2 linked regions of the Hoeflea sp. 108 genome follow. The protein of the gene in region 1 interacts with the protein of each later gene in a pairwise test. Links are inferred from orthologs where the notes say so. Each region holds a gene or a part of one and is shown in the gene's direction. Other genes may lie near its edges.

What was found.
Region 2: the proteins of pepT (region 1) and tpiA interact in binary tests that used the Escherichia coli proteins (3 or more experiments, as listed by UniProt). The link is inferred for Hoeflea sp. 108 from one-to-one orthologs.

What each region holds. Positions count from the first base shown.
Region 1 is NZ_KB890025.1:177,144-182,385, reverse strand. The notes cover bases 1,417-4,334. They hold pepT (peptidase T), read left to right. Parts: upstream 1,417-2,218; coding sequence 2,219-3,451; downstream 3,452-4,334. Other genes in these bases: B015_RS0126790 (NADP-dependent oxidoreductase), read left to right, coding at 3,627-4,334; pta (phosphate acetyltransferase), read left to right, coding at 1,417-2,121. In the rest of the region: xsc (sulfoacetaldehyde acetyltransferase), read left to right, coding at 1-1,063; more of pta, read left to right, coding at 1,123-1,416; more of B015_RS0126790, read left to right, coding at 4,335-4,643; B015_RS32800 (outer membrane protein), read left to right, coding at 4,926-5,242. UniProt on the Escherichia coli protein: Cleaves the N-terminal amino acid of tripeptides.
Region 2 is NZ_KB890024.1:2,590,451-2,594,406, reverse strand. What follows is about bases 1-2,794. They hold tpiA (triose-phosphate isomerase), read left to right. Parts: upstream 1-912; coding sequence 913-1,677; downstream 1,678-2,794. Other genes in these bases: B015_RS0112735 (L,D-transpeptidase), read left to right, coding at 2,519-2,794; secG (preprotein translocase subunit SecG), read left to right, coding at 1,835-2,305; B015_RS0112750 (peptidylprolyl isomerase), read right to left, coding at 1-767. In the rest of the region: more of B015_RS0112735, read left to right, coding at 2,795-3,613; B015_RS0112730 (CTP synthase), read left to right, coding at 3,763-3,956. UniProt on the Escherichia coli protein: Involved in the gluconeogenesis. Catalyzes stereospecifically the conversion of dihydroxyacetone phosphate (DHAP) to D-glyceraldehyde-3-phosphate (G3P).

The sequences.
Region 1 (5,242 bases):
CCCCGGCAGCCACCGTCTCGCTGTCGGCCCGCTCGGCTACAACGGCTCGAAGGCGGCGATGGAGCTGATCGCCAAGGCCGACGTCGTGCTGGCGCTCGGCACCCGCCTCAATCCGTTCTCCACCCTGCCCGGCTATGGCATCGACTACTGGCCGAAGAACGCTTCGATCATCCAGGTCGACATCAATGCCGACCGCATCGGCCTGACCAAAAAGGTTTCGGTCGGCATCTGCGGCGACGCCCGGCAGGTCGCCCGCCAGATCCTCGAACAGCTGACGCCATCGGCCGGCAACGAGGGCCGCGAGCAGCGCAAGGCAGCCATCCACCAGACTCGCTCGGCCTGGCTGCAGCAACTGTCGTCGATGGACCACGAAGAAGACGACGTCGGCACCGAGTGGAACGCGAGCGCCCGCCTGCGCGAGGCTGGCCGCATGTCGCCGCGCCAGGCCTGGCGCGCGATCCAGGCGGCCCTGCCCAAGGAGGCGATCATCTCCACCGACATCGGCAACAACTGTGCCATCGGCAATGCCTATCCGAGCTTCGAACAGGGCCGGAAGTATCTCGCGCCCGGCATGTTCGGCCCCTGTGGCTACGGCTTCCCGTCGATCGTCGGCGCCAAGATCGGCTGCCCCGACGTGCCGGTGGTCGGCTTCGCCGGCGACGGCGCCTTCGGCATCTCGATGAACGAAATGGGCGCCATCGGCCGCGAAGGCTGGCCGGCGATAACAATGGTGATCTTCCGCAACTACCAGTGGGGTGCCGAAAAGCGCAACACGACGCTGTGGTACGCCAACAACTTCGTCGGCACCGAGCTCAATCCCAATCTCAGCTACGCCAAGGTCGCCGAGGGCTGCGGCCTCAAGGGCGTCGTCGTCGACACCCCGGCGAAGCTGACGGAGGCACTCGCCAAGGCGATCGGCGACCAGGTCAATGGGGTGACGACATTCGTCGAGGTCATCCTCAACCAGGAACTCGGCGAGCCCTTCCGCCGCGACGCGATGAAGAAACCGGTGCCTGTTGCCGGCATTGAGCGCTCCGACATGCGACCGCAGCAGCGCGCCTGACAACACCAACACGGCCTGCCCGGAGCTTTCCGGGCAGGCCGGCATCTGGGGGGGACTGTATGAAGCCGCTCGACCGCATCATCGAAGCCGCAAAAAAGGCGCCGAAGCGCATCGTGCTCGCCGAAGGCGAGGACCCGCGCATCGTTGCAGCGGCTGTCCGGGCACAGGCCGCGGGCCTCGCCCAGATCATCCTAATCGGCAACAGCTCCGTCATCGAAAGGCGCGTCGCCGAAGCCGGCTCAAGTCCGGCAGGGTTCCAGACAGAAGACCCCGAAGTCTCGTCGCTGACGCCTCGTCTCATCGGGGCATTCCACCAGTTGCGCAGGGCCAAGGGCATCGACGAATTGGCGGCGCGCGACGCACTGCGCTCGCCGCATGTCTTTGCCGCCATGATGGTGCGCGAGGGCCTTGCCGACGGCACGGTCGGCGGCGCTGTCGCCACCACCGCCGATACCGTGCGGGCAGCGCTGCAATGCATCGGCCGCGCACCCGGCGTCGGGCTCGTGTCCAGCTTCTTCCTGATGATGCTGTGCCAACCGCACCATGTGAAGAAGGGCGCTTTCGTCTTTGCCGATTGCGGCCTGGTGGTCGATCCCGATGCGACAGGCCTTGCGGACATCGCCCGCATGTCGGCGCGCTCCTATGAAGCGCTGGCGGGTGCCACAGCCAAGGTGGCGATGCTGTCGTTCTCGACCAATGGCAGCGCTGCGCACGAGCGCGTGTCGAAGGTCATCGAAGCGACAAGGCTGGTGCACGCCTCTGCCCCGGATCTCGTCATCGACGGCGAGCTGCAATTCGACACGGCATTCGTCGAAGCGGTAAGCGCGGCCAAGGCGCCCAACTCGGCACTGCATGGCGAGGCAAACGTCTTCGTCTTCCCCAATCTCGACGCCGCCAACATTGGCTACAAGATCGCCCAGCGCATCGGCGGTGCCGACGCGATCGGCCCGATCCTGCAGGGCCTCGCCAAACCCGCCAACGACCTCTCACGCGGCTGCACCGCCGACGACGCCTACCACATGATCGCGGTGACGGTCGTGCAGGCCGGACAGGCATAAGGCAGCTGGCCCGACGGAACTTGAGAGCAGGCCATTCACTCCATGCGTGGCGAAGGCTATGACACGCCATCGCCGACAAGCCGCAATGGATTGAGCCATGAACTACACCGTGACCGACCGTTTCCTCCGCTATGTCGTCATCGACACGCAGTCGGATGCGGCCTCGAGGACCCAGCCTTCGACCGACAAGCAAAAGGACCTAAGCCGGGTGCTGGTCGAGGAGCTGCTGACGATCGGCCTGAAGGACGCCCATATCGACGAGAACGGCTATGTCTACGCCACCATCCCGTCGAACACCGACAAGCAGGTTCCGGTCATCTGCTTCTGCTCGCATGTCGACACAGCACCCGATTTCACCGGCACTGCGGTGAAGCCGCAGGTCATCAACAGCTATGCCGGCGGCGACATCGTGCTGCCGGGCGACACATCCCGGATCATCCGCGTCAGCGAACATCCTGAACTGATGAACCAGATCGGCAACGACATCATCACCACCGACGGCACGACGCTTCTTGGCGCCGACGACAAGGCGGGCGTAGCCGAGATCGTTGCGGCGGCGCAGTACCTGGTCGACCATCCCGAGATCAAGCACGGTACCGTCAAGATCCTGTTCACCCCTGATGAAGAGATCGGCCGTGGCGTCGACAAGGTCGATTTCGAAAAGCTCGGCGCAGACTTCGCCTACACCATGGACGGCGAGACGGCCGGCACCATCGAGGACGAGACCTTCTCGGCGGACGGCGTCGACATCGAGATCAAGGGCGTGGCCATGCATCCGGGCTTCGCCAAGGGCCGCATGGAAAACGCCATCAAGATCGCCGGCGCCATCGTCGACCGGCTGCCCAGGGACCAGGCGCCCGAGACGACCGAGGGCCGCCAGGGTTTTGTCCATCCGACCAACGTCAGCGGTTCGATGGAGAAGGCCGCGATCAGCCTGATCGTGCGCGACTTCGACGACAAGGGCCTCGCCGACAAGGAGGCGATGCTGGAGGCGATCGTCAAGGACGTGATGAAGGGCTTCCCCGGCTCGTCCTACAGCTTCACGGTCAAGGAGCAGTACCGCAACATGAAGGTGGTGCTCGACCGCCATCCCGAGATCGTCGAGAACGCCGTCGAGGCAATCCGCCGCGCCGGCATGGAGCCTGTCCGCGGCAGCATCCGCGGCGGCACCGACGGCTCGCGCCTGTCGTTCATGGGCCTGCCCTGCCCCAACATCTTCGCCGGCGGCCATGCCTTCCACTCGCCTCTGGAATGGGTCAGCCGCCAGGACATGGAAAAAGCCGTCCGCACCATCGTCGAGCTAGTCCAGGTCTGGGAAGAGCGGGCGTAACGCCTGACAACCAACAATAAAGGCCGCGCACTGCGCGGCTTTTTCTTTCACAACGACGTCGATTGGCCGACCCCAAGCGAAGTGTTGGCCTGCTCGATAGGCGCGTCGCGGCATTGTCCAAGCGCCTCATCTCGTAGAGGATGATGGCAAAGGAAATCGGCCACCGGATGCGCTCATGACCATGCGGGCATTTGTACTCACCGGATATGGCGGCCCGGAAGCCGCTCAGTTGCGCGACATACCGCGTCCACGGCCGGCTCGCGGCGATGTCCTGGTGCGGGTGCATGCCGCGGGCCTCAATCCCGTCGACTACAAGACACGCGAAGGCAAGCTCAGGGTCATCAAGCGATATCCCTTGCCGATCGTCATGGGCAATGAAATGGCAGGCGTCGTGGAGGAATGCGGAGAGGGCGTCACGTCATTCGTGCCGGGAGACCGGGTCTTCGCCCGCATGCCCAAGGAAGCCATGGGTGGGTTCGCCGAATATGCCGTCGTCCCGGAAGGTTTTCTGGCGAAAATTCCCGCATCCATCGATTTCAACGCCGCCGCCGGTGTGCCCCTCGCAGGCCTCACGGCACTTCAGGCACTTCGCGACGAACTCCATGTGACGCAAGGCAACAGGATCTTCATTCCGGGGGGAGCGGGCGGCGTCGGCACCTTCGCCATTCAGGTGGCAAAATGGCTCGGAGCCGAGGTGACGACGACGGCATCGCCACGTGGCAGGGCGCTTGTCGAACAACTCGGCGCCGACGTGGTGATCGACTACACGACGCAACGCTTCGAGGAAGAGTTGCGCGACATGGACGGGGTGCTTGATCTGCTTGGCGGCGAAACGCTGATGAAGTCGTTCGGCGTGGTCAAACCAGGCGGAAAAGTGGTCTCGATTGCCGGCATGCCGGAGCCCGAGACCGCGCGCAAGGATCTGGGCCGCGGTGCCGTGCTTGCGACGCTTTTCTGGTTCATCTCCTACCGCTTGCGCGCGGAGGCCCGGAAACATCACGTCTCCTACCGCTACCTCTTCATGCATCCGAGCGGGAGCGAGCTGACCGAGCTCGCCGGGCTGATTGCCGACGACACGGTCAGACCCGTCATCGACCGTGTCTTTCCCTTCCAGGACATTGCCAAAGCCTTTGCCTACCTGGAAGCCGGCCACGCCAAAGGCAAGGTGGTCGTGCAGATGACAAGCTCATAGAGGGCCTCCATGTCTTCACGGAGTGCCCGCCTGCCAAGCGCCGAAGCGCTCAGTCTTCCTGGCGCTTGCCGAGCATGGCTGGGCGCGCCGACGATAGCCTTCGTGCGTTGGGAGAGCAAAGCCGCGCGGCGCGGCAACTTTCCCGCCACCTAGCTAGCAGCTGTTCGCGCCAGTGTTGCAAGACCGCAACCCCAAGAGCGCAACCGTAGCCGGCAAACGCAATTCCTGCTTGCACAAGCAAATCATGCATATAGCATTCCCCTAAACAAGGGGGAGCTTGGGATGAAATCTACCGCGCTTGCTATCGTGCTCGTCTCATTGGCTGCAGGCACGGCTTCGGCTGCAGACGTTGTCGCTTCAGAGCCTGTTCCAACCTCCGTCGGGGCTCCCTTTGTCTGGACAGGCGGATATATCGGGCTCCAACTCGGCTACAGCAAAGGCAGCGGCGAAGGTGCCTATCTATCGCCAGGTGGTGTCAGAGCTGAGACGGCATCTCCCGATGCACGCGGCGCACTTCTAGGCGGCCAGGTCGGTTACAATCACCAGTGGGGCTCGATGGTGGTCGGCGTCGAAGGTGAGCTGGCCTATTCCTGGGCCAA
Region 2 (3,956 bases), on another replicon or contig:
TCCTGGCGAACCTGCTCGTCGGTCACCGAGCCGAGGTCCATGATGTCCTCGGGCTCAAGCTTGACATAGCTCAGCTTGCGGAACTCGGGTGCCGCGTAGTTCTTCTTGTTTTCCTCAAACCAGGTCTTGAGCGCGTCGGCAGCCGGAGGGGCGATTGGCTCGACCAGCGACTTCGGCAGGGTGAGGTAATCGACGGTGCGGTCTTCGCCGCGATAAAGGGCTACTGCTCGCAGGAAGGTGTCGGGCGCCTTCATGCCGTCGGAAACGGCCTCGACGATCTGCTGGCGCACGGCGACCTGGCCGCGGTTCTTAAGATAGTCCTCGGGGCGCATGCCGATCTGGCGCAGGATGTATTCGAATGCACGGCGGTCGAACTGGCCATCGGGACCCTTGAAGGTCGGATCGTCCCAGGTCAGCTGTGCCAGGCGGTCCTTGGACAGGCCGAGGCCGAGCTTGCGCGCCTGCTCATCGAGCACCGCACCTGCAACGAGCTGCGCCACGACCTGGTTCTCGATGCCGAGCGCCTTGGCCTGTTCGGCAGTCAGGCGCTGGCCGAACTGCTGCGACATGACATTGAGCTGGCGGTCGTAGGCGAGGCGATATTCGACTGCGGACACAGAGGTGCCGCCAGCGGTGATGACCTTGTCGCCGCCGAATTCGTGTAGCATGCGTCCGGAAATGCCCCAGATGGCGAAGCTCACCACAAGCAGCAGAAGCAGCAGCTTCGCGACCCAGGTTCCAGCGGCACTTCGCATCGTTTCGAGCATATTCAGATCCCGTATTCGCGCATTCTCGCATGCGCCTGCATGAACGAAGCGCAATAGCGTCCTTCGACGCCAGTGTCGATTGCTTTGTGGCCTGATTTTGGTAGTGAGGGTGCCCGAGCGTAGTTAGATGTCGAGGGAAGAGCACATGACTCCAGGAATTCGCCCACTCGTTGCCGGCAACTGGAAAATGAACGGCACGAGCGCATCGCTCAATGAATTGCGGAGCATTGCGGGCGGTTTCATGAGCGGCCTCGACGCCGACACCGAAGCTTTGCTCTGCCTGCCGTCGACGCTGTTGTCGCGCGCCTCGGAAATCCTCCATCGCACGCCGGTCAAGGCGGGCGGCCAGGATTGCCACGCCAGGGAAAACGGCGCCCACACCGGCGATATCTCGGCCGAGATGCTGAAGGATGCAGGCGCGAGCCACGTCATTGTCGGCCACTCCGAACGCCGCACCGACCATGGTGAAACCGATGATGTCGTCCGCGCCAAGGCGGAAGCCGCATGGCGGGCAGGGTTGGTCGCCGTCATCTGCATCGGCGAGACGCTTGCCGAACGCGAGACGGGGGAAACCCTGAAGGTGCTGTCGCGCCAGATCGAAGGTTCGGTGCCCGGCACCGCTACCCCATCCAATGCGATCATCGCCTACGAACCAGTCTGGGCCATCGGCACTGGCCTTACCCCGACCGCCGCCGACGTGGCCGAAGCGCATGCGCATATCCGTACACGCCTGACCGACAAGCTCGGCGAGGTGGCTGCCAAGATGCGCATCCTCTATGGCGGCTCGGTGAAGCCGTCGAACGCCGTCGAGCTTCTCAACATCGCCAATGTCGACGGCGCGCTCGTCGGTGGCGCCAGCCTCAAGGCTGCCGACTTCCTCGGTATCGCGGAAGCCTATCGCAAGCTCTGATTTAACCCAGGGTGACCGTTGCAAAGGCAGCGTGTCGCCCCATATTCGGGCGGCGGGCTTGGAAATGCTGTCAAAGCATTGTATTGAGCCGCCTCCGGAATGCCGGGCGCGTTAGCGTGCCGGCCAGTCCCCGTCAGGAAAGATCCCAGGAAGCGCAATGGAAACCGTCATCATCGTCATCCATCTGATGGTCGTGCTCGCCCTCGTCGGCGTGGTGCTTCTGCAGCGTTCCGAAGGCGGTGGTCTCGGCATCGGCGGCGGTTCCGGCTTCATGACTGCGCGCGGCGCCGCCAATGCGCTGACCCGCGCCACGGCAATCCTGGCAACCGTCTTCTTCGTCACGTCGCTGACGCTGTCGATCATCGCCCGCTACGGCGAGAAGCCGATCGACATTCTCGACCGCGCTCCGGCGACGCAGGGAGCGCCGTCGGGCAACGGCCAGGGCATCCTCAATCAGCTCGGCGGTTCGACGGCCCCGGCCCCAGCGGCACCTGCTTCGGGCACGACGGCGCCTGCAGCACCCGCGACCGAACAGCCTGCAGCGCCGGCTACCGCTCCGGCGGCCTCGGGTTCGGCCGAGCAGCCTGCTTCGGGCACGGCTCCTGCCACGCCGCAGGTTCCCAACTAAATCGAGCCTGCCTGCCGCAACCTGTTGTTGTTTGAACACAGTCGCGGCAAATCAGCCTGTATCACGAATTCGCGATCACTTAGCCGGAGTTGCCTCTCTTGAGGCGGCTCCGGCTAATCGCTTATAGCAGGGGCGCGGCAAGTGGACGGGGGCCTCGGGGGCACCGCACGTTGTCGTTGCATTATTTGCCTTGAACGTTCGGGATCTTTCGCCATGCAGCTCCGCCGCATCCTACTCGCCGGTCTTTGCGCCTCCCTTCTGAGCTCCACCGCCGCCCTTGCCGCCACTCCCGCCGGCAGGGTCGAGGCGCCGCAGCCTGGGGTTGCAAGTGACGTGATTGCCGTCGCCGCAAAGAGCGATGTCTCAGAACTGAAGCAGCTCAAGAAAAAGAAGAAGCCGACCGACGACGATCTGGCCCGAATCAAGGAGCTGGAATCCAAGATCAAGGCCGACAACGAGACGGCCCGCCTGAAGATGCTCGAGGCCAAGAAGATGGCCATGCGCGAAGCCGCCAAGCAGAAGGCCGAGCAGGCCCGTGAACTGGCTCGTCTGAAGAAGGCCGAGAAGGCGAACGAACAGGTCGCTTCGGCCGCTCCCGCCAAGCGCAACCTGCAGCCTCTCGAGGTGATGAAGCCTATCGAGCCGCTCGCTCCCGACGCGATGGAGGTGGCTTCCACGGGCAACAGCGGTGAACTGCGCAGCGAGGCTCCGGGCAAGCCCAAGCAGGCCGGCCTGTTCGGCGGTATCTTCGGCAGCGCACCTCAGCAGCAGGCCATGCTGCCGCAGACCCGGGCGCTGGACGCTGTGCTGCAGGCCAAGCAGGCCAAGAAGCAGTTCAAGGTAAAGTCCGATTTCGAGCCGCAGGAAGTTTCGTTCCCCGGCTATGAACGTGGCCAGATCGTTGTCGACACCGGCTCGCGTTACCTCTACCTGATCGAGTCGTCCTCGACGGCCCGCCGCTATGCCATCGCGGTCGGCCGCGAAGGGCTGGAGTTCAAGGGCAAGGCGACCATCGGCGACAAGCAGGAATGGCCGCGCTGGATTCCGACCAAGGAAATGCAGGAGCGCGAGCCCAAGAAGTACGGCCAGTACAAGGACGGCATGAACGGCGGACCGGAAAACCCGCTCGGCGCGCGCGCCATCTACCTTTACCAGGGCAAGAAGGATACCCATATCCGTATCCATGGTACCAACCAGCCGCAGACGATCGGCACAAATTCTTCGAACGGTTGCTTCCGGATGGTCAATGACCATGTCATGGACCTCTACAATCGCGTGAAGATGGGCTCTGAAGTCATCGTCATGTAAGGCGTTCTTCGAACGCTGATAGTGGGCCGGCGGTCACGCCGGCCTTTTTGTTTGCGCGCATTCCCGCACGCAGAACCGTATTGCCAGATAGGGAAAAGTCCGACGCGGCGGATTTTTCTCTGGCGGAATCGATTTGGCCGCGTTAAGCGATGACTCCCATGGCGCGATATGTTTTCATCACCGGCGGCGTGGTCTCTTCCCTTGGAAAAGGCATAGCCGCAGCAGCCCTAGGGGCTCTTCTGCAAGCACGCGGATATCGCGTGCGCATCCGTAAACTCGATCCGTATCTGAACGTCGACCCGGGAACGATGTCGCCTTACCAGCATGGTGAGGTGTTCGTGAC